One region of the Diaphorobacter sp. JS3050 genome, then DNA from elsewhere that is predicted to be linked to it. Evidence: riboswitches for the same ligand, from Rfam matches in the RefSeq annotation. Region 1 holds a riboswitch; the other holds the start of a gene.

Region 1 (10,858 bases):
CGTCGGCGGCGGCCCCGGCGGGCTTGCCACCGCCATCCGCCTGAAGCAACTGGCGGCCGAGAAGGGCCAGGACGTTTCTGTCGTCGTGCTCGAAAAAGGCTCCGAGCCGGGCGCGCACATCCTGTCCGGCGCCATCATGGACCCGAAGGCATTGACCGAACTGATCCCCGACTGGAAGGCCAAGGGCGCGCCGCTGAACCAGCCCGTGACCGACGACGCCATGGTGTTCCTGGGCGAGAAGTCCTCCCTGCGCACGCCCAATTTCCTGCTGCCTCAGTGCTTTCAGAACCACGGCAATTACATCGTCAGCCTGGGCAACGTGGTGCGCTGGCTGGCCGAACAGGCGGAAGGACTGGGCGTGGAGATTTTCCCCGGCTTTGCCGCCGCTGAAGTGCTCTACAACGAAGACGGCTCCGTCAAGGGCGTGGCCACCGGCAACATGGGGGTGGGCAAGGACGGCAAGCCCACGAGCGAATTCCAGCTGGGCATGGAATTGCATGCCAAGTACACCATCTTTGCCGAGGGTGCGCGTGGTCACCTGGGCAAGCAGATCATCGCCCGCTACAAGCTGGATGCGGAGAGCGACCCCCAGACCTACGGCATCGGCATCAAGGAGTTGTGGGAGATCGACCCCCAGCGCCACCAGCCCGGCTTCGTGCTGCACACTGCCGGCTGGCCCATGGACAACAGCACCTACGGCGGCGCCTTCCTCTACCACCTGGAGGACAACAAGGTCACGCTGGGCTTCATCACCGGCCTGGACTACAGCAACCCCTACCTGAGCCCGTTCGAGGAATTCCAGCGCTGGAAGACCCACCCCAACATCCGCTGGTACCTGGAGGGCGACGAGGCCAGGGGCATCAAGCCCGCCAAGCGCCTGGGCTACGGCGCACGCGCCATCACGGCCGGCGGCCTGATGAGCCTGCCCAAGTTCGTCTTCCCGGGCGGCGCGCTGGTGGGCTGCGAGGCGGGCTTCCTGAACGTGAGTCGCATCAAGGGCAGCCATGCCGCCATCAAGACCGGCATGCTGGCCGCCGAGGCGGCATATGACGCCATTCAAAGCGGCCGCCAGCACGATGAGCTCTCGGCCTATCCCAAGGCCTTCGAGGGCAGCTGGCTCTACACCGAACTGAACAAGGCACGCAACTTCAAGGCCTGGTTCAAGAAGGGCCTGGTCACGGCCACGGTGATGAACGGCATCGAGCAGTTCGTGCTCAAGGGCCACATTCCATGGACGCTGCACCGCGACAAGCCCGACCACGCTTACCTGAAGCCCGCGGCCGAGTGCAAGCCCATCGTGTATCCCAAGCCGGACGGCAAGCTGACCTTCGACCGCCTGTCCAGCGTGTTCATCAGCAACACCAACCACGCCGAGGACCAGCCCGCGCATCTGACGCTCAAGGACGCCAGCGTGCCGGTGAATGTGAACCTGGCCAAGTACGCCGGCCCCGAGGCGCGCTACTGCCCGGCCGGCGTGTATGAGTTCGTGCCGGACGAAGCCAAGGGCGGCAGCGCACAACGCCTGCAGATCAACGCCCAGAACTGCGTGCACTGCAAGACGTGCGACATCAAGGACCCGACGCAGAACATCGTCTGGGTCACACCGGAAGGCGGCGGCGGTCCGAACTATTCGGGCATGTAACCAAGGGGTTGCTGCGCAATGCTATATTTTTAATAGCCGTTAGCGCTGGACCGAAAAGCCGTGGAGGCACTTTCCACCCCAAAGTGCCGCAGCGCCCGTTCCGTCCACGGACGGCAGGCAAACGGTAGACTCCCCACAAGGCCGCGCGTGGTTCCTGCGCCGGCCTGGTACTACAAACACAGGAAAACACCGCACGTTCAATTGGAGAGTGAACCGTTATGAAGAGTTTGTCTTGGGCGCCCCTGGGCGCTATCGCCCTGGCCGCAGCCGCCCTCGCGCCCGTGGCGCATGCGCAGCAAAAGTCCGTTGCCGTGACCGCCATCGTGGAGCACCCCGCCCTGGACTCGATCCGCGACGGCGTGAAGGCCCAGTTGCAGGCCGCCGGCTTTGAAGAGGGCAAAAACCTCAAGTGGCAATACCAGAGCGCCCAGGGCAACACGGGCACCGCCGCGCAGATCGCGCGCAAGTTCGTGGGTGACAAGCCTGACGCCATCGTCGCCATCGCCACGCCCTCTGCCCAGGCCGTAGTGGCTGCCACCAAGACCGTGCCTGTGGTGTTCTCTGCCGTGACGGATCCCGTGGCCGCCAAGCTGGTGAAGAACTGGGAACCCTCCAAGACCAACGTGACCGGCGTATCCGACATGCTGGCGCTGGACAAGCAGATGGACCTGGTCAAGCAGGTCGTGCCCGGCGCCAAGCGCGTGGGCATGGTCTACAACCCGGGCGAGGCCAACTCCGTCGTCGTGGTCAAGGAACTCAAGCAACTGTTGCCCAAGATGGGCATGACGCTGGTGGAGGCTTCTGCCCCGCGCTCGGTGGACGTGAGCAGCGCCGCGCGCAGCCTGGTGGGCAAGGTGGACGTGATCTACACCAACACGGACAACAACGTCGTCTCGGCCTACGAGTCGCTGGTGAAGGTCGGCCAGGAGGCCAAGGTGCCGCTGGTGGCATCCGACACCGACAGCGTCAAGCGCGGCGCCATCGCCGCCCTGGGCATCAACTACCGCGACCTGGGCGAACAGACCGGCCGCATGGTGGTGCGCCTGCTCAAGGGCGAAAAGCCGGGCGACATCAAGCCCGAAGTCAGCACCAAGATGGAACTGTTCGTGAACCCCGGCGCCGCCGAGAAGCAGGGCGTGAAGCTCTCCGACGCGCTGGTGAAATCCGCCACGCAAGTGGTCCAATAAACCTTCGCGCCAAGGCCGGGCCGCCGCGGCAGCCCGGGCCACTGGCACCCCACGCAGGAGCCATGGCGCCATGGCTCCTGCTTTGTTTTCTATCCGCCACTGTCCATGTCACTCTTTTCCCTGCTGGGTGCCGTCGAGATCGGCCTGATCTTCAGCCTGGTCGCGCTGGGCGTCTTCATCTCGTTCCGGCTGCTGCGCTTTCCCGACCTGACGGTGGACGGCAGCTTCCCGCTGGGCGGCGCGGTCTGCGCCATCCTCATTTCCACCGGCCATAACCCCTACGTGGCCACGGTGGCCGCCACCGCTGCAGGGGCTGTTGCCGGCCTGGTCACGGGCTGGCTGAACGTGCGCCTGAAGATCATGGACCTGCTGGCGTCCATTCTGATGATGATCGCGCTGTACTCCATCAACCTGCGCATCATGGGCGGCCCCAACGTGCCGCTGATCAACGACGAGACGCTGTTCACCTTGCTCCAGCCGCCGGGCCTGGACGACTATTGGTCGCGCCCGATGATCCTGCTGGTGATCGTGATCGCGGCCAAGCTGTTCATGGACTGGTTCTTCGCCACCGAGCGCGGCCTGGCCATCCGAGCCACCGGCTCCAACGCGCGCATGGCCCGCGCGCAGGGCATCAACACCGGCGCCATGGTGCTGCTGGGCATGGCCGTATCCAACGCGCTGGTGGCACTGGCGGGCGCGCTGTTCGCGCAGACGCAGGGCGGCTCGGACATTTCCATGGGCATCGGCACCATCGTCATCGGCCTGGCCGCCGTGATCGTGGGCGAGAGCATCCTGCCCTCGCGCCGCCTGGTGCTGGCCACGCTGGCCGTGATCATCGGCGCCATCGTGTACCGCTTCTTCATCGCGCTGGCGCTCAACAGCGACTTCATCGGCCTGAAGGCGCAGGACCTCAACCTGGTGACTGCCGTGCTGGTCACCATCGCCCTCGTGATTCCGCAGCTCAAGCGCAAGCTGGCCGCAGGCGGCCGCTGAAAGGAAGGCTCTCCCCATGCTGAGCGCACAAGACCTCTTCATCACCTTCAACCCCGGCACGCCCATCGAAACGCGCGCGCTGCGCGGCATGTCGCTGGACATCCCGGCGGGTCAGTTCGTCACCGTCATCGGCTCCAACGGGGCAGGCAAATCCACCTTCCTGAATGCCATCTCGGGCGACCTGTCGGTGGACACCGGCCGTATCGCCATCGACAACCAGGACGTGACGCGCCAGCCCGTGTGGGAGCGCGCCCGCCGCGTGGCGCGCGTGTTCCAGGACCCTATGGCCGGCACCTGCGAAGACCTCACCATCGAGGAGAACATGGCCCTGGCCCAGCAGCGCGGCACGCGTCGCGGCCTGCGCGGCGCCGTCAAGCAGTCTGAACGCGCCATGTTCCGCGAACGCCTGGCCACGCTGGGCCTGGGCCTGGAGAACCGCCTCACCGACCGCATCGGTCTGCTGTCGGGCGGCCAGCGCCAGGCCGTGAGCCTGCTCATGGCGGCATTGCAGCCCTCGCGCATCCTGCTGCTGGACGAGCACACCGCCGCGCTGGACCCACGCACGGCCGATTTCGTGCTGCAGCTCACGGCCCGCATCGTGGCCGAGAACCAGCTCACCACCATGATGGTCACGCACAGCATGCGCCAGGCGCTGGACGTAGGCCAGCGCACCGTCATGCTGCACCAGGGGCAGGTGGTGCTGGACGTCTCGGGCGACGAACGCGCGCGTATGGACGTGCCCGACCTGCTGCAGATGTTCGAGAAGGTGCGCGGCGAGAAGCTGGCCGACGACGCGCTGCTGCTCGGCTGATCTGCATCACGCTCAGAAAAAGATAGCTGCTCGCGCCCATTTCATGGATGCGAGCAGCTTTTTTCTTTCATACACCCAAAGGCAGGTCTGCCTTCTTCAGCGTGCGCAGCACGAAGCTCGACTGGCTGTGGCGTATGCCCTTGATCTTGTAGAGCTTCTCGCGCAGCAGGCGCTCATAGTCGCGCGTGTCCTTGACCACCACGCGCAGCAGGTAGTCGTACTCGCCCGACACCAGATGCGCCTCCACCACCTCGGGAATGCTGGCCAGCACCTCGCCGAACTTCTCCAGCGTGTTGTCGGAATGGCTGTCCAGCGTGACCATGACCAGCACCGTGTCGCCCAGCCCTAGCGCCAGCGGGTTCAGGCGCACGGTATAGCCTTCGATCACGCCGGCCTCCTCCATCTTCTTGATGCGGCCCCAGCACGGCGAGGGGCTCAGGCCGACGGCGGCGCCGATCTCTTGCAGGCTGGCGCGTGCATTGCCTTGCAGGACGGAGAGAATTTTTCTGTCTAGGCGATCCATGTGCTGCATTATTCGTTAAACCTAGATACTGCAGAAAATTTTTCTTCAATGTGGGTTTTTATAGAGAAATTCAGCAAATTCATCCACAACCCGCGGCGCATACTTCTTCTCCATCAAGGCGCTCTTACCGGGGCGCACGACATTGACGAGACCCCGCCCGGTTACCGCTGGGCGGGGACTTGGCAAGACGGGCCAAGGCGGCCTTCTCAAGTCCCCGCGCAAACCCCTATGACCTGCGTCATGTTGCATTGCCATAATTTTTCGGCAGCACCCGCAGATTCACAGGAGACAACATGCAGCTGACCAAACTTGCGCTGGGCCTGGGCTTGGCACTGGGCATGGCCGCAACGGCCTTGGCACAAACCACAATGCGCATCAGCATCTCGACGGCGCAGAACTCCCACCAGGGCGTCGCCATCGACACGTTTGCCAAGGAGGTCGAAAAGCGCACCGGCGGGCGCTACAAGGTGCAGACCTTCTACAACGGCGCGCTGGGCGGCGAGCGCGAATCCATCGAAGCGGTGCAGTTGGGCACGCAGGAGTTGGCCTTCAGCTCCACCGGTCCCGTGCCCAACTTCGTGCCCGAGACCAAGATCCTGGACGTGCCCTTCCTGTTCCGTGACAAGGCCCACGCCCGCGCCGTGCTCGACGGCCCGATCGGCCAGGACCTGCTGACCAAATTCGATGCCAAGGGCTTCAAGGCGCTGGCCTGGGCGGAGAATGGCTTTCGCCACATGACCAACAGCAAGCGCGACGTGAAGACGCCCGAGGACTTGAAGGGCCTGAAGATGCGCACCATGGAGAACCCGGTGCACATCGCCGCGTACAAGGGTTTCGGCATCATCACCACGCCCATGGCCTTCCCCGAAGTGTTCACCGCCCTGCAACAAGGCACGGTGGACGGCCAGGAAAACCCCCTGCCCGTCATCATCTCGGCCAAGTTCGACCAGGTACAAAAGCACCTCTCGCTGACGGGTCACGTGTACTCCCCCTGCATCTTCGTGATGAACAAGGCGGTGTTCGACAAGCTCTCCCCTGCGGACAAGCAGGCCTTCATCGACGCCGCCAAGGAGGGCACCAAGGCCAACCGCGCTCGCGTGGACGAGGACGACGCCAAGGGCGTGGCCGACCTGCGCGCCAAGGGCATGACGGTGATCGACGATCTGGACAAGTCCAAGTTTGTCGCCGCGCTCGCGCCCGTGAACGCGCAGTTCGAGAAAGAGTTCGGCAAGGCCAACCTCGACAAGATCCGCAACTACAAGTGACGCTCACTTTTCAGTAGCTGCTACCGCCCGTGGATCATGCGCCACGGGCGTTTTTATTCATATTTTCGTGAGTGCGCATGAAAACCTTCTTCCTCTCCTGCGAGCGCTGGAGCACCGCCGTCGCCATGTGGGGCGCCTGCGCCATGCTGGCGCTGGCCTCGGCGCTCGGCATGTTCCAGATCCTGATGCGTTTCGTTTTCGAAGAGCCGGCCGAGTGGACCGAGGTGCTGATCCGCTTCAGCCTGATCTGGATGGTGTTTCTGGCGATTCCCATGGCATTCCGGCAGGGCGCCATGGTCAGCGTCGACGTGCTCTACCGCTGGAGCCCGCGCCCGCTGCGCCGCGTGCTGGACTGGGTGGTGTGCCTGGCAGCGCTGGCGCTCATCGCCGTGATCATCTGGTGGGGGTGGGACTACGCGCGCCGCGGCGGCGTGCAGTCGATGGCAGGGCTGGAGTCGGTTTCCATGTTCTGGGCCTATCTGGCCATGCCCGTGGGTGGGCTGTTCAGCATCCTCGGCATCGTGGGCAATCTGATCGACCCGCAGCGCCATGAACTGGAGACTGCCCAATGAGCGCCGCGCAGAGCCGCCTCAAGCAAGCGAGCGGCCTCCTCGGGGGGCGGCGGGTACATGAAATGACGCGCGTGGGGGCCCTATGACCACGGTCATGATCTCCACCATGGTGCTGTGCTTCGCGCTCACCATATCCGTGGCCGTCTCCATCGGGCTGGCCTCCATCCTGGGCATCCAGGTGGCGAACGCCAACATGCTGATCTCCGTGAAGGAGATGTTCGCCTCCATCAACAAGTTTCCGCTCGCAGCCATTCCGTTCTTCATCCTGGCGGGCAACCTCATGGAGACCGGCGGTATTTCGCGCCGGCTCGTGGAGTTTGCCAAGAGCATCGTGGGCGGCGTGCAGGGCGGCCTGCCCATGACCTGCGTGCTCACCTGCATGATCTTCGCGGCCGTCTCAGGGTCATCGGTGGCGACCACGTTCGCCATCGGCGCCATCCTGATTCCTGCGCTCATCAAGCATGGCTACCCCACCAGCTACGCGGCCGCGCTGCAGGCCACCAGTGCCGAGCTGGGTGTGATCATCCCGCCGTCGATCCCCATGATCCTGTACGGCGTGGCGGCCGAGGTATCGATCGGCGAGCTGTTCATCGCCGGCTTCGGCCCCGGCATCCTGATCAGCGGTGCGCTGATGTTGTTCGTCTGGGTGTATTGCAAGTACAAGGGCTGGGGCAAGCATGACGGCGATGGGCGCATGCCCTTCGGCCGCGCACTGCTGCAGGCGGGCTGGGCACTGCTGATGCCAGTCATCATCCTGGGCGGCATCTACGGCGGCGTGTTCACGCCCACCGAGGCCTCTGCCGTGGCCGTGTTCTACGCGCTGGTGGTGGGCATGCTGATCTACCGCGAGATCCGCGTCGCGGACCTGTTCGCCATCCTGCGCAAGTCGGCCATCTCGTCGGCGGTGATCATGTTCATCATTGCCAATGCGGGCCTGTTTGCCTTCCTCATCACGCGCGCTGGCGTGCCGGACGCCATCGGCCGCTGGCTGCAGGAGGTGCTGCAGTCGCCCGCGCTGTTCCTGCTGGGCGTGAATGCCGCGCTGTTCGTGATCGGCATGTTCATCGAGACCAGCGCCGCCATCATCGTGCTGGCGCCGATCCTGGCGCCGGTGGCCCAGCACTTCGGCGTGGACCCGGTGCACTTCGGGCTGATCATGGTGGTGAACCTGGCGCTCGGCATGATCACGCCACCCTTCGGCGTGAACCTGTTCGCGGCGTGCACGGTGGCGCGCATCTCTCTGGATCGCATCGTCGCCCACCTGCTGCCGTTCGTGGGCGTGGTCCTGCTGTGCCTCCTGGTCATCACCTACGTGCCATCGCTTTCATTGGCCCTGCGTGATCTCGTGTACGCAAAATAGATAGAATCCGTCCCGTCAGGAGAGAGTCCGCGCCCCTCAGGGCCGGGCCGCCGAAGGCGCAGGCAGCAGCCGAACGCTCAGGCAAAAGGACTGGCGACACGCCCGCAGGGATGCGGGTGTTTCCCTTGCTGGAGAGAGGCCGCAGCAGCATGCGGCCCACCGAAGGAGCAAGCCCCGTGACATGCCATGCAGGCGGGGTGAATCTCTCAGGTAAAGCGGACAGCGGGGCAAATCGGCGATCGAGAGATCGCTCCACCATTTGCCTTCGCCCATTGCCATGTCCGCCATGTCCGACCTGCTCACCACTCCCCTCAACGCCCTGCACATCGAACTGGGCGCCCGCATGGTGCCCTTCGCCGGCTACTCCATGCCCGTGCAATACCCCATGGGCCTGATGGCCGAGCACCACCACACGCGCACGGCGGCCGGCCTGTTTGATGTGTCGCACATGGGGCAGCTCAAGCTGGTCGGCCCTGACGCCGCAGCAGCATTCGAGACGCTGATGCCCGTGGACGTGGTCGACCTGCCCGTGGGCAAGCAGCGCTACGGCCTGCTCCTCAATGACGAGGGCGGCATCATCGACGACCTCATGTTCTTCCGCATGGCGCAGGACGAGCTCTTCGTGATCGTCAACGGCGCCTGCAAGGTGGGCGACATTGCCCACATCCAGGCGCGCATCGGCCAACGCTGCCAGGTGATTCCCATGCCCGACCAGGCCCTGCTCGCGCTGCAGGGCCCACAGGCGGCTGCGGTGCTCGCGCGTCTGGCACCAGGCGTGGACAAACTGGTGTTCATGACCGGCGGGCATTTCGACATCGCGGGGGCGCAGTGCTTCGTGACGCGCAGCGGCTACACCGGCGAGGACGGCTTCGAGATCTCGGTGCCCGCCACGCAGGCCGAAGCCCTGGCGCGCACGCTGCTGGCCCAGCCCGAGGTCAAGCCCATCGGTCTGGGTGCACGCAATTCGCTGCGCCTGGAAGCCGGCTTGTGCCTGTATGGCAACGACATCGACACCACCACCACCCCGCCCGAAGCCGGCCTGAACTGGGCCATCCAGAAGGTGCGCCGTACAGGCGGCGCGCGCGCTGGCGGTTTTCCAGGCGCCGACAAGGTGCTGGCCCAGATCGACAGCCCGGCCACTCTCACGCGCAAGCGCGTGGGCCTGGTGGCGCTGGAGCGCGTGCCCGTGCGTGAGCACACCGAGTTGCAAAACGAGTCGGGCGAGCGCATCGGCGAAGTCACCAGCGGCCTGCTGGCCCCCACTGCCGACAAGCCCATCGCCCTGGCCTACGTAATGCCCGCCCATGCCGCCCCCGGCACCCGTGTGAACGCCATGGTGCGCGGCAAGGCCGTGCCCATGGAAGTGGCTGCCACGCCCTTTGTTCCCACACGCTACTACCGCGGCTGAATTCACCACGGCGAACTGCCACCGCGCCCAGGTCAGCCCGGCTACAGTGCGGGCTGACCACTCTCAAACCTTTTCCTTCCACTTCTTCTTCCCGGAGCCCCCCATGAGCATTCAGTTTTCCAAAGACCATGAATGGATCAACGCAGCCGACCCGGCCGCGGCCGTCGTCGGCATCACCGTCCACGCGCAGGATGCGTTGGGCGATGTGGTGTTCGTGGACCTGCCCGCGGTGGGCACCACCTTTGCCCAGGGCGACGTGGCCGGTGTGGTCGAGTCCGTCAAGGCCGCTGCCGATGTCTACATGCCCGTGTCCGGCGAAATCGTCGAGGTCAACGAGGCCTTGCGCGCCGACCCGTCCCTGGCCAACTCCGACCCGCTGGGCGCCGGCTGGTTCTTCAAGGTCAAGCTCAGCGACGCCGGCCAGCTCGCCGGCCTGATGGACGAAACGGCCTATACCGCCTTCGCCCAGAACGCCTGATGCACCCGCGGCGCCGTGCACACGGCGCCGCCGCACCGCCCCATCGCTCTTGAGACTGGTCCCTCGCCATGCAGATGCCCTCCCCCCTGCCCCTGGCGGCGCTCGAAAACGCCGCTGAATTCCTGCCCCGCCACATTGGCATCGACGCCGCCGACGAAGCACACATGCTGTCGGTGATCGGCGAGGCCTCGCGCCGTGCGCTCATTGATTCCATCGTGCCGCGCTCCATTGCGCGCCAGCGCCCCATGGACCTGCCCGCGCCGGCCACCGAGGCCGCGGCGCTGGCTGAACTCCAGGCCATTGCGTCGAAGAACCGCATCCTCAAGAGCTTCATCGGCCAGGGCTACTACGGCACGCACACGCCGGGCGTCATCCTGCGCAACGTGCTGGAAAACCCTGCCTGGTACACGGCCTACACGCCCTACCAGGCCGAGATCTCCCAGGGCCGCATGGAGGCGCTGCTCAACTTCCAGACCATGGTGTGCGACCTCACGGCCATGCCCATCGCCAACGCCTCCATGCTCGACGAGGCCACCGCTGCCGCCGAGGCCATGACGCTGGCCAAGCGCTCGGTCAAGTCCAAGAGCGACGTCTTCATCGTGGCAGGCGATGCGCACCC
Region 2 (10,858 bases), 1.5 Mb from region 1:
CGCTGGGTGACCATGTCGAGGTGGGCATGCGCCTGGCCTTCTGCCAGCGCAACGTCGGCGCGGCCCGTGCCGACCTGATGCGCATCTGCGCCGAGATCCGTGAGGAGCTATCGCCCCAACTCGAAGAGGCGCAGGCGCTGCCCGCCGCAGGCAGCGCGCCGCATGCCGAGCCGGCGGGCGGCCGGCGCATTTGCGGTGCGCTGTATGTGAGTTGCTCGGGCCGCGGCGGGCCGCACTTCGGTGGGCCCAGCGCCGAGCTGCAGATCGTGCGCCATGCGCTGGGCGACGTGCCCCTGGCGGGCTTCTTCGCCGGCGGCGAAATCGCCGCGCACCGGCTCTATGGCTACACGGGCGTGCTGACGGTGTTCGTCGCATCGGACGGGGCTTTATAAGCCTTTTTGGCCTCTAGCGCCCGTCCATCAAGCGCAAGCAGCTATGCAATGCATAGCGCCGTGGCGCTTGCTCAAACGCCGATGACGGCGGGGCGGGGCGCCGCAGCAGGGCGCGGCAGGCCGCAGAACGCGAAGTCCAGCTCCGGCTCCAGCCCGCTCACGATGCGCGCGATGGACTTGCCCGAGCCGCAGGCGTGGGTCCAGCCCAGCGTGCCGTGGCCGGTGTTCAGGAACAGGTTGCCGTAGCGCGTCTTGCCGATCAGCGGCACGTTGCTCGGCGTGGCGGGGCGCAGGCCGCTCCAGAACTGCGCCTGGCTCGCATCGCCCGCGCCGGGAAAGAGCTGCTCCACGCGCCGCACGATGGCTTCGCAGCGCACGGCGTTCAGTGCGCGCTCGTAGCCGTTGAGCTCGGCCGTCCCCGCGATGCGCAGCCGGTCGCCCTGCGCGCTGGTGTAGCGTGAGAAGACCAGCTTGTACTCATCGTCCGTCAGGCTCACCTGGTAGGCGGCGGCCGTGTCGCGCACCGGCAGCGTCACCGAATAGCCCTTGGCCGGGTAGATCGGCAGGCGCAGGCCCAGGGGCTGGGCCAGCAGCGGGCTGAATGCGCCCAACGCCAGCACGTAGGCGTCGCCGCGCACGCGCTCGTAGCCGCCGGCCTCGTTGGTGATCTCCACATGGTCGATGGCGCCGCCCGCCGGGTGCAGCGCGGTGATGTGGCAGCCCAGGCGGAATTGCACGCCCGCGGCCTGGGCCACGCCGGCCAGCGCGCGCGTGAACAGGTGGGCGTCGCCGGACTCGTCCTCCGCCGTGTAGGTGGCGCCCGCCAGCTGCGGGCGGACGTGGGCCAGGGCTGGCTCGATGCGCACGGCCTCGTCGGCATCCACCACGCGGCGGTGGCAGCCCAGCGCACGCATCTGCTCGGCGGGCGCCAGCGCGGCGTCGAGTTCCTGGGCGCTGGTGTAGAAGTGCAGGATGCCCTGTGTGCGCTGGTCGTACTGCAGGCCCGTGTCGGCGCGCAGTTGCTGCAGCGTGCTGCGGCTGTAGCTGCCCAGGCTCACGATCTGCTCGATGTTGTGGCGCGTGCGCGCGGGCGTGCATTCGCGCAGGAATTGCAGGCTCCAAAGCCACTGGCGCATGTCCGCGCGCAGGCGAAACAACAGCGGCGCATCCTCTTTGCCCAGCCACTGCAGCACCTTGAGCGGCGCGCCGGGGTTGGCCCAGGGCTCGGCGTGGCTGACCGAGATCTGGCCGCCGTTGGCGAAGCTGGTTTCCGCACCGGGCACAGCCTGCCGGTCGATGACGGTGACCTCGTGGCCGAGTTGCTGGAGAAAGTACGCAGAGGTGGTGCCGACGACGCCGGCGCCCAGAACGATCACGCGCATGGTTTACAAGCCTTTTTCAAGGTTTGCGCAGGCAGGGCGCGCGCGAGCAGCTATTGAATGAATAGCGAACAGCGGGCGCGACCTGGCCTGGCTGCCGCTCCCCCTGTCCTTGGTACCTGAGAGATTCATGCCGCGCGGGACCGTGCGCGGCACTTGCTCCTTCGGTGCGCCACGGCGGGCGTGGCGGCTCTCCAGACGGCTGTGTGGGTATGCAGTACGGAACCTGAGCGTGTATGGGAGTTTGCGCCTTCGGTGAAACGGCATGCAGCCGTTTGCTCTCCTGCGCCGGCCATCGTAGCGGCCCGGGCGCGGCGCCCCCAGCGGGCTAACCCTCAAACCATGAACACGCTCTCAGGGCGGGGCGCCGGGTGCATGCTCAGGGGTAGACCGCTTCGCCCAGGTTGAGCATGAGGCGGTTGGCCCAGGCGAACAGCGCGGCGGCGTGCACCGTGTCCAGGATTTCCAGGTCGCTCAGGCCCGCAGCGCGCAGCGGCGCGATGTGCTGCGGCCCGAATGCACCGGGCGCGCGCGTGAGCGCGGCGCTGGCCTGCGCCAGGGCGCGTTCGCGGGCGTTGGTGCCGGCGCTGTCGGGGTCGGCGAAGATCTGCGCGATCACGTCGTTGCGCTTGGCCAGCTGCTCGAAGCGCTGCGCATGCACCGCCGCGCAGTACACGCAGCCGTTGATGCGCGAGACCACGGTGGTGGCCACCTCGCGCTCGGCGCGCGGCAGGCCGCCAGGCGCGTACATGATGGCGTTGAACGCCTCCGAGCGCTCGGCGAGCACGCGGGGCTGGTGCGCCAGCACGAGGTAGAAGTCCGACGTGCGTGCCTTGGGGTGGCTTGCGTCCAGCACGGCGTTCTGCTCGGCGCTGGCGGTTGCGGGGTCCACCACGGGCAGCCAGGCCTTCCAGTCCAGCGTCTCGCTGGTGTAGCCGGCCAGGCGCAGCGGCTCGCCGGGCGGGGGCAGGTTGGCGGGGTGCACGAAGGGCGCGTCCGGCGTGGTGGGAGCGACCGCCGTGGCTGCGGTGCCCGCGGGGCCGAGGGCGGCCAGCGCCGCCACGCCTGCCACCAACCGCGCCTGGTAGGCCACGAAGCCGATGAGCTGCGCGAGCAGCACCACGTCCGGCGTGGCGAGGCCCGCCTGGGGCAGGGCGAGCAGGGCCGCGCGGTCGGCCGCGGCGGGCTGCGTAGCCAGCAGCTGCGTGAAATGCGTGATGGCTTGCCAGCGCGCATCCGCCAGCGGGGCTGGCAGGCCGGCCAGGCGCGCGCCGTAATGGTCGGCCAGCGTTGCCACGCCGCTGGCGGCCGCCACGGCCTGGGCCACGGACAGGCGCTCGGCCAGCGCCAGGCCCCCGGGCAGTGCTGGCGCGAGCAGCAGGTCTTCGCAGGCCTGGGTGGCGGTGATGGCCTTGGCGCGCTGTTGGCGCGCGGCCTGGGCATGGGGGGCATGGCCCAGGCGGGCGAGCTGGTCGATGGTGTCGGTCATGGCGAAGGCAGGATGCGTTGGGAGGTGTCGGCGGGCGTCCATTCGTCGCCCAGCAGTTCCGGCTCGGCATAGGCCTGCAGCGCGGCGAAGTGGTGCTCCACGTCCTCGCGGTACAGCAGGCCGGCGATGCCGCTGGCCAGGCGCCGTGCACCGTCGCTGATGGCGGGGATGTCGCCCGACACCGTGCCGTGCGACAGCGCCGCCGGGTAGCAGAAGCAGTGGATGCGGTCCAGGCCGGGGCAGGCGCCGGCGGCTTTCTCGCGGAATTCGAACACCGGGCCGAGGTCGGGCGAGTCGGACAGTTCGCGGTCTTCATCGCCGGCGGGCGGCTGGTAGCGCTCGCCCCAGGTGCGGACATGGCGCGCAAACGGCGCGAATTCGGGCTTTTGTGCCCAGTCGATCACGAAGCCTGTGGCGAGGACCAGGAAGTCGAATGCGAACGTACCCTTGGCCGTCGCCACGTGCAGCGCGTGGCCCACCTGCGTAACGTCCTGCACTGCGCAACCGAAGTGGAAGAAGGCGTTGGCGTGGCCGGACACGCGCAGCGTGCTGCCGTGCGGCGGCGGCACCTGCTGCACGTTGATGTAGTGGCGTATGCGCCACTTCCATGCGTCGGGCAGGTCGTGGTGCCCTTGCGTGAGGCCGGGCACGCCCGAGCCCTTGGACTTGTTCACCGTGGGCATGACCGCGCGACGCGCGATCAGGTCCACGCTGGCGGCGCCGCATTCCAGCGCCGTGCCGGCGCTGTCCATGGCGGACGAGCCCATGCCGATCACGCCCACGCGCTTGCCCTTGAGCGTGGCGTAGTCCAGCACGTCGGACGAATGCGCCCACAGGCCACCCTGTGCGGCGTGGGCCACGCCCCGCATGAAGGCAGGGACCTGCGGGCCGCCCAGGCCGTCGCGGCCCGTGGCCAGCACCACGCGGCGCGCCAGCCAGGTGGCGTGGCCGGTGGGGGTCTGCACGTCCACCGCCACCAGGCCGTCGGCGCGTGGGTGCACGGCGGTGACGGTGTGTTCATTGCGCACGTCGGCCTGCGTCACGCGGCGGTACCAGCGCAGGTAGTCCATCCACTGCAGGCGCGGGATCTTGTCGAGCGCGGCCCAGGCCTCACGGCCCCACTGGGCCTCGAACCAGGCGCGGAAGGTGAGCGAGGGCACGCCGAGCGCGGGGCCGGTGAGCTCCTTGGGCGAGCGCAGCGTGTCCATGCGCGCCGTGGTGGCCCAGGGGCCCTCGTAGTCGGCGCGCGCGCGGTCCAGCAGCACGGCGGCAATGCCCTGCTGCGCCAGCGCCATGCTGGCCGCCAGGCCCGCCTGGCCGGCGCCGATGATGAGCACGTCGATGACGGGCTGCCCTTCATGGGTGCGAGGCGGCAGCCATGCGCGGGCGCGCCAGTTGAGGGTGAGCAGGTCGTGCCGCAGGCGGTCTTCGAGGGCGGCCAGGCCGGCCGCCCCCAGGGGAAGCGAAAAAGACATGGAGGACGTCGAAGAAAGCGTGGAGGGCGAAATCAGTCGATGCTGATTTTGGCGTCCTTCACCACCTGCGCCCACTTCGCGCGGTCCTTGTGGACCGTTTGGCGGAACTGCTCGGGCGTTTCGATGCGCACCGTGTTGCCCTGCGACTCGAAGCGCTGGCGCACGTCGGGCTGCTCCAGCACCTCGCGCAAGGCGGTGTTCAGCTTCTGGACCACGGCCGGGTCGGTGCCCTTGGGGGCGAAGATGCCGAACCAGATCGAGCTGTCAAAGCCCTTGGTGCCGGGCAGGCCGCTGGCGCCGATGGGCGGCACCTCCTTCACGGCCGCCACGGGCTTGGCCGTGGTCACCCCCAGCAGGCGCACCTTGCCGGTCTTGTAGTGCGGCAGCACGGTCTGCACCTGGTTCATGATGCAGCAGGTCTCTCCGCGCAGCACCGAGGTGATGGCCTCGGGCCCGCCCTTGTAGGGCACGTGCACCATGTTCAGGCCCAGGCGCGCATTCAGCTCGGCAAAGGCCATGTGCGTGCCCGTGCCGTTGCCGGTGGATGCGAAGTTGTACTTGCCCGGGTTGGCGCGCACGGTCTCGACGAACTCCTTGAGGTTCTTGGCGTCGATCACCGCGGGGTTGATGGTGAGCACGTTGGACACGTCGACCAGCGGGGCGACGGGCACGAAGTCGGCCTCCACGTCGAACGGCAGGTTCTTGTAGAGCGCGGCATTGCTGCCGTGCGTGGCGGCCGTGCCGAAGGCCAGGGTGTAGCCGTCGGCCTTGGCCCGGGCCACGTACTCACTGGCGATGTTGCCGGCCGCGCCGGACTTGTAGTCGATGACCACGGGCTGGCCGAGTTTCTGGCCCAGCGGCTCCTGCACCGCGCGCGCCACCACGTCCACGCCCGATCCGGCCGGAAAGCCCATGATCAGGGTGACGGGCTGCTTGGGCCAGTCCGTGGCCTGGGCGAGGGCGGATGTGACGGTCAGCAGCGTGGCCAGGGCGGCGGTGGCGTGGCGCAGGAGGGGCATGGCGAATTTCCTTGTGATGGGTCAGTGCAAGGCGGCGCCCTATCGTGTAGGCACAGCCGAAACACGCCCATTGTGGAGAAATTCACATGCAACGCGCTATATGCATATGGACGGCCCGTCGCCGTCCCGGGCCATGCTGCGCGCGGACGACCGGCGCTCGGCCGTTCATCTCCGGTAGGGGTTGTCGGGCCGGCGGTCGTGGCGGTTGGGCACGCCGTCGCCATCGCGGTCCCAGCCGCCGCGCACGAAGCGCCATTGGTCACTGCGCTGCACCCAACGCGGCTGGCGGTAATGGTGGCCGTGGCGCACCTGCATCCACTGGCCGGGCACCCACACATGGCGGTGGCCGCGCCATTCCCAGTGGCCCTGCGACCAGACCATGCCGCGGCGCGGTGCAGGCACGCGCTCGTAGCGTGGAGGCGGTGGCGCGTGGTATTGCACCGCATAGGCGGGCGGTGCCGAGTAGTGGGGCGTGCCGGCCTGGATCACGACGGTGGCGTTGGTGGCCGCATGCGCGGCGCCTGCCAATGACAGCAGGGCGACGAGGCTGCCGGCTGCGGCAAGGGTGGTGGTGCGGACCATGGCGTTCTCCTTTGTTGTGGGATGCGGCGCGGGGCGCTGCGGGAGACTCCATGCTGCGGGCCGCATGTCAACGTTTCGGCCGCGTTGTTGCATCCCCGGCAAAGGTTTGTGAGCAGGTGTGACGGCGGCCTTCCGGCGGGCAGGATTCAGGTGTTGGAAAGGCTGCAGCCCTTGTCAGAGAAGCGCCACAAGCTCCTTTTTCAATAGTGAGAGAGGCGCGACCAGTGCGCGGCGAGGCGCCGCGGTGCTTGGCGCACCGCCCGCCACGCCACGATTGCTTGCATGTGCCGTGGGATTGACCCCCTCTGGGGCCGCCCCCAAGATCAAACACCGCACACGGCTTGGAGAACTGGGGGGGCTTGCATGGACACACCCAACTGGGCCCTGGTGGCCAATGGCTCGATGGCGCGCCTGCTGGAGCTTGACCCTGCGGCAGCCACGCACTGGACGGAAAGGCAATGCCTGACGCATCCGGCCGCCCGCCTGCATGGCAGTGCGGCGGGGCATGAGCCGCCCGGACATTCGATTGCAGGACGCAGCGGTCTGGCGCCGCGCAGCGAGGCCGCCGCGCAGGAGCGGCGCACCTTCGCGCGCGAGGTGGCCCACGCGCTGCGCGAGGCCGTGGGCGCGGCCGAGCGCAGCCGCGTGGCCGTGTTCGCGTCCAACCCCTTCCTGGGCGAGCTGATGGAACAGCTGGATGGTGTCACCCACCAGCGGCTGGTGGCCAGCCATGCACAGGATCTGACGCACCTGAGCTTGCAGGAGTTGGCGCGGCATTTGCAGGCAGAACGCGGCGGCTGACACGGCCCCGGTGTGAGGACCGACCATGCGCGCCATGGTGCTGGACGGACCCGGCCAGCCGCTGCGACTGGCGGAGTTGCCGTGCCCCGTTCCGCAGGCAGACCAGCTGCTGCTGGCGGTGGAAGCTTGCGGCGTGTGCCGCACGGACCTCCATCTGCGTGACGGCGAGCTGCCGGACGCGGTGTGGCCCCTTGTGCCGGGGCATGAGATCGTGGCCCGTGTCGCCGGCCTGGGGCCGGGCGTGCGGGGCTGGCGGCAGGGACAGCGGGTAGGCGTTCCTTGGCTGGGGTGGACCTGTGGGCACTGCCGGTTCTACTCCAGTGGGCGCGAGAACCTGTGCGTGCAGGCGTGTGGGGGCGACGGATGGTCCAGTGTGGGCACCGCGAAGGGGGAAGTCAATGGCAGGCCGACTGCGTCGGGTTTTGGGTGTTTTAAGGCGCTGGCACCCGTCCATCAAGCGCCATAAGCTATTAATAAAGGAGCATCACGGCCTTGCGGTGCGGCGCATCTGGGCAAAGGCCTCGAACTCCCAGCTGCGCATGGCCAGCAGCAGGGTGTAGCCCTCGCGCTCACGCTCGGGCAGGCGCTGGTCGGCCAGGTGCTGCTGCGCGAAATCCTGCGCCACGCGCTGCAGCCGCTCGGTGAAGGCCGGCGCCAGGCTGCGTGCGATGGAGCCGTGCACCAGCAGCACGCCCTCGCCCGGCGCCTCGAAGCCGCCGTTGAAGTAGTCCAGCAGTGCATGGTCGCGGAAGTAGTGCATCACCGGCCCGTGCGGGCGCCAGCGGAAGGTCTTGGCAAGCTTCAGGCGGTAGCGGTTGAGCGGGCGCAACTCGATGATGCCGATGCGGTCGAGCTGCGCCAGGTACTGGATGCCCTCGGCCTCGCTCAGCCGGTAGGTGGTGGTGATCTGCTCCAGGGTCCACTGGCTCAGCACGCAGATCGCCATCAGCAGCAGCTTCTTGTCGGCCACCACGGCCTTTTCCTGCTCCTGCGTCAGCTCGCTCAGCAGCGGCTGGCTGTCAGCCACGCGCCGCGCCAGGTCGGCAAAGTCCAGCCGCAGCACGCGGCAGATGGCGTCGATGCGCGACAGCGGCATGTCGCCCTTGGCCAGCATGCGCTTGACGCTGGACTCGGCCATGCCCAGCGCCTGTGCCAGGCTGGCATAGGTCATCTGGGCGGACTTGAGTTCCTTCTTCAGGGCGATGACGAGGTCGGCGGTGGTGCTCATGGGGTGCTGGAGGTGAAAAGTATCGAATGGCGATACCCTAAGTGTGATCCAAGCCACCAAGGCCCACAAGCGGCTGGCCTGTGCGGGCTTTGTGCGCACAATGCGCGGCACCTTCACACCCCAGCACACCGCATATGAGCGCGCAGCACCCCGTGACCTTGTCGCCCACCGCCCAGCCCGCCGAGGCGGCGCACCCCAACCAGTTCGCGCTGCTGCGTCAGCGCCGCTTCGCGCCGTTCTTCTGGACGCAGTTCGCCGGCGCGGCCAACGACAACCTGTTCAAGTTCGCCTTCACGGTGATGGTGACCTACCAGCTCAGCGTGTCGTGGATGCCGCCGGCGCTGGCGGGACTGGTGATCGGCGCGCTGTTCATCCTGCCGTTCCTGCTGTTTTCCGCCACGGCGGGGCAGCTCACGGACAAGTACGAGAAGACGCGCATCATCCGCTTCGTGAAGAACCTGGAGATCGCCATCATGCTGGTGGCGGGCGGGGGCTTCGTGGCCGGCAGCGCGGCCATCCTGCTGGGCTGCGTGTTCCTGATGGGGCTGCATTCCACGCTGTTCGGCCCCGTGAAGTTCGCCTACCTGCCGCAGGCCTTGAACGAGCGCGAGCTGACGGGCGGCAACGGCATGGTGGAGATGGGCACCTTCGTCGCCATCCTGCTGGGCAACGTCGCGGGCGGTCTGCTGGTGGCGCTGCCGGGCATCGGCCACACCACGGTGGCGTTGGCCTGTCTGGCGCTGGCTTTGCTGGGCCGCCTGGTGGCGCAGTTCATTCCGCCGGCCCCGGCCACCGACCCGGGCCTGACGGTGAACTGGAACCCGGTCAGCGAGACGTGGCGCAACCTGAAGCTGGCGCACGGCAACACCGTGGTGTTCCGCTCGCTGCTGGGCATCTCGTGGATGTGGTTCTTCGGCGCGGTGTTCCTGTCGCAGTTCCCCAGCTTCGCCAAGGACGTGCTGCATGGCAACGAACAGGTGGCGTCGCTGCTGCTGGTGGTGTTCTCGGTGGGCATCGGCATCGGCTCGCTGCTGTGCGAGGTGCTCTCGCGCCGGCATGTGGAGATCGGCCTGGTGCCGCTGGGCGCCATCGGCATGAGCGTGTTCGCCATCGACCTGTACTTCGCCTCGCGGGCCCTGCCGCCGTCGGAGGTGCTCACCCTGGCGGCCTTCGCGGCGCAGCCCGCGCACTGGCGCGTGATGACCGACCTGCTGCTGCTGTCGCTGTTCGCGGGCCTGTACAGCGTGCCCATGTACGCGTTGATCCAGATGCGCAGCCAGCCCACGCACCGCGCGCGCATCATCGCCGCCAACAACATCCTCAACGCGCTGTTCATGATCGCCAGTGCCGTGCTCGCGGGGGCGCTGCTGTCGGCGGGCTTCACGGTGCCGCAGATCTTCCTGTTCACCGGCATCGCCAATGCGGTGGTGGCGTTCTACATCTTCCTGCTGGTGCCCGAGTACCTGCTGCGCTTCGTGGCCTGGGTGCTGTCGCGCTGCATCTACCGTTTCAAGGTGCGCGGCGACGAGCACATTCCCACGGAGGGCGCGGCCATCCTGGCCTGCAACCATGTGAGCTTCGTCGATGCCGTGCTGCTGATGGCGGCCAGCCCGCGCCCCATCTACTTCATCATGGACCACCGCATCTTCCGCATCCCGGTGCTGGGTGCGCTGTTCCGCCTGGCCAAGGCCATTCCCGTCGCGCCGCAAAAGGACGATGCCGCCACCTACGAAGCCGCGTTCGAGCGCGCGGCCCAGGTGCTGAAGGACGGCGACCTGCTCGCCATCTTCCCCGAGGGCGGCATCACGCGCGACGGGCAACTGCAGGCGTTCAAGGGCGGCATCATGAAGATCATCGAACGCGCGCAGGCCGACGGCGTGCGGGCGCCGGTGGTGCCCATGGCGCTGACCAACCTGTGGGGCTCGTTCTTCAGCCGCATCGAGCAGGGCGGCGCCATGGTGCGGCCGTTCCGCCGGGGCATGTTCAACCGCGTGGGGCTGAACGTCGGCGCACCGCTGCCGGCTGCCGAGGTGCAGCCCGCCCTGCTGCGTGAGCGGGTGGCGGGGCTGCTTCAGATCAGCGCCTGAGCCAGCAGGCGCCCCAGAGCCTGCGCATCCGCTGCGGCTTCAGCCGTTGCGAAAAAGAAAGCTGTACGCGTTCAGGGCCGGCACGCCGCCCAGATGCGCGTACAGCACCTTCGATCCGGCCGGGAATTCGCCGTTGCGCACCCGCTCGATCATGCCGTGCATGGACTTGCCCTCGTACACCGGGTCCGTGAGCATGCCCTCCTGGCGAGCGCACAGGCGGATGGCTTCCAGCGTACCTTCATTGGGCAGGCCGTACTCGGGGCCGCCGTAGCGCGTGTCCAGTACCACATCCTCGGCAGTGATGTCCTGGCCCAGCTCCACCAGATCGGCGGTGCTCTGCGCGATGCGCAGGATCTGCGCGTGGGTCTTCTCGGGCGTGGCCGATGCGTCGATACCGATCACCCGG

The links. A riboswitch is a leader RNA that binds a small molecule or an ion and turns the genes downstream of it on or off. The one in region 1 is predicted to bind glycine.
Region 2: linked by a shared signal. The riboswitch ahead of HND92_RS17520 (D-amino acid dehydrogenase) and the one ahead of gcvT (glycine cleavage system aminomethyltransferase GcvT) in region 1 are both predicted to bind glycine.

Annotation. Positions count from the first base shown of each region.
Region 1 is NZ_CP053553.1:2,174,099-2,184,956, forward strand. It holds gene HND92_RS10510 (electron transfer flavoprotein-ubiquinone oxidoreductase) at 1-1,642, shown strand, start outside; gene HND92_RS10515 (ABC transporter substrate-binding protein) at 1,861-2,829, shown strand; gene HND92_RS10520 (ABC transporter permease) at 2,935-3,822, shown strand; gene HND92_RS10525 (ABC transporter ATP-binding protein) at 3,839-4,633, shown strand; gene HND92_RS10530 (Lrp/AsnC family transcriptional regulator) at 4,701-5,156, opposite strand; gene HND92_RS10535 (TRAP transporter substrate-binding protein) at 5,450-6,421, shown strand; gene HND92_RS10540 (TRAP transporter small permease) at 6,499-6,993, shown strand; gene HND92_RS10545 (TRAP transporter large permease) at 7,076-8,353, shown strand; glycine riboswitch at 8,360-8,452, shown strand; glycine riboswitch at 8,472-8,586, shown strand; gene gcvT (glycine cleavage system aminomethyltransferase GcvT) at 8,631-9,761, shown strand; gene gcvH (glycine cleavage system protein GcvH) at 9,865-10,239, shown strand; gene gcvP (aminomethyl-transferring glycine dehydrogenase) at 10,308-10,858, shown strand, end outside.
Region 2 is NZ_CP053553.1:3,672,784-3,683,641, reverse strand. It holds gene HND92_RS17525 (FIST N-terminal domain-containing protein) at 1-392, shown strand, start outside; gene HND92_RS17520 (D-amino acid dehydrogenase) at 464-1,774, opposite strand; glycine riboswitch at 1,868-1,979, opposite strand; gene HND92_RS17515 (peroxidase-related enzyme) at 2,151-3,260, opposite strand; gene HND92_RS17510 (NAD(P)-binding domain-containing protein) at 3,257-4,735, opposite strand; gene HND92_RS17505 (tripartite tricarboxylate transporter substrate binding protein) at 4,768-5,754, opposite strand; gene HND92_RS17500 (YXWGXW repeat-containing protein) at 5,920-6,336, opposite strand; gene HND92_RS17495 (host attachment protein) at 6,700-7,137, shown strand; partial or broken gene HND92_RS17490 (alcohol dehydrogenase catalytic domain-containing protein) at 7,163-7,516, shown strand; gene HND92_RS17485 (helix-turn-helix transcriptional regulator) at 7,622-8,365, opposite strand; gene HND92_RS17480 (MFS transporter) at 8,500-10,452, shown strand; gene HND92_RS17475 (1-aminocyclopropane-1-carboxylate deaminase) at 10,492-10,858, opposite strand, start outside.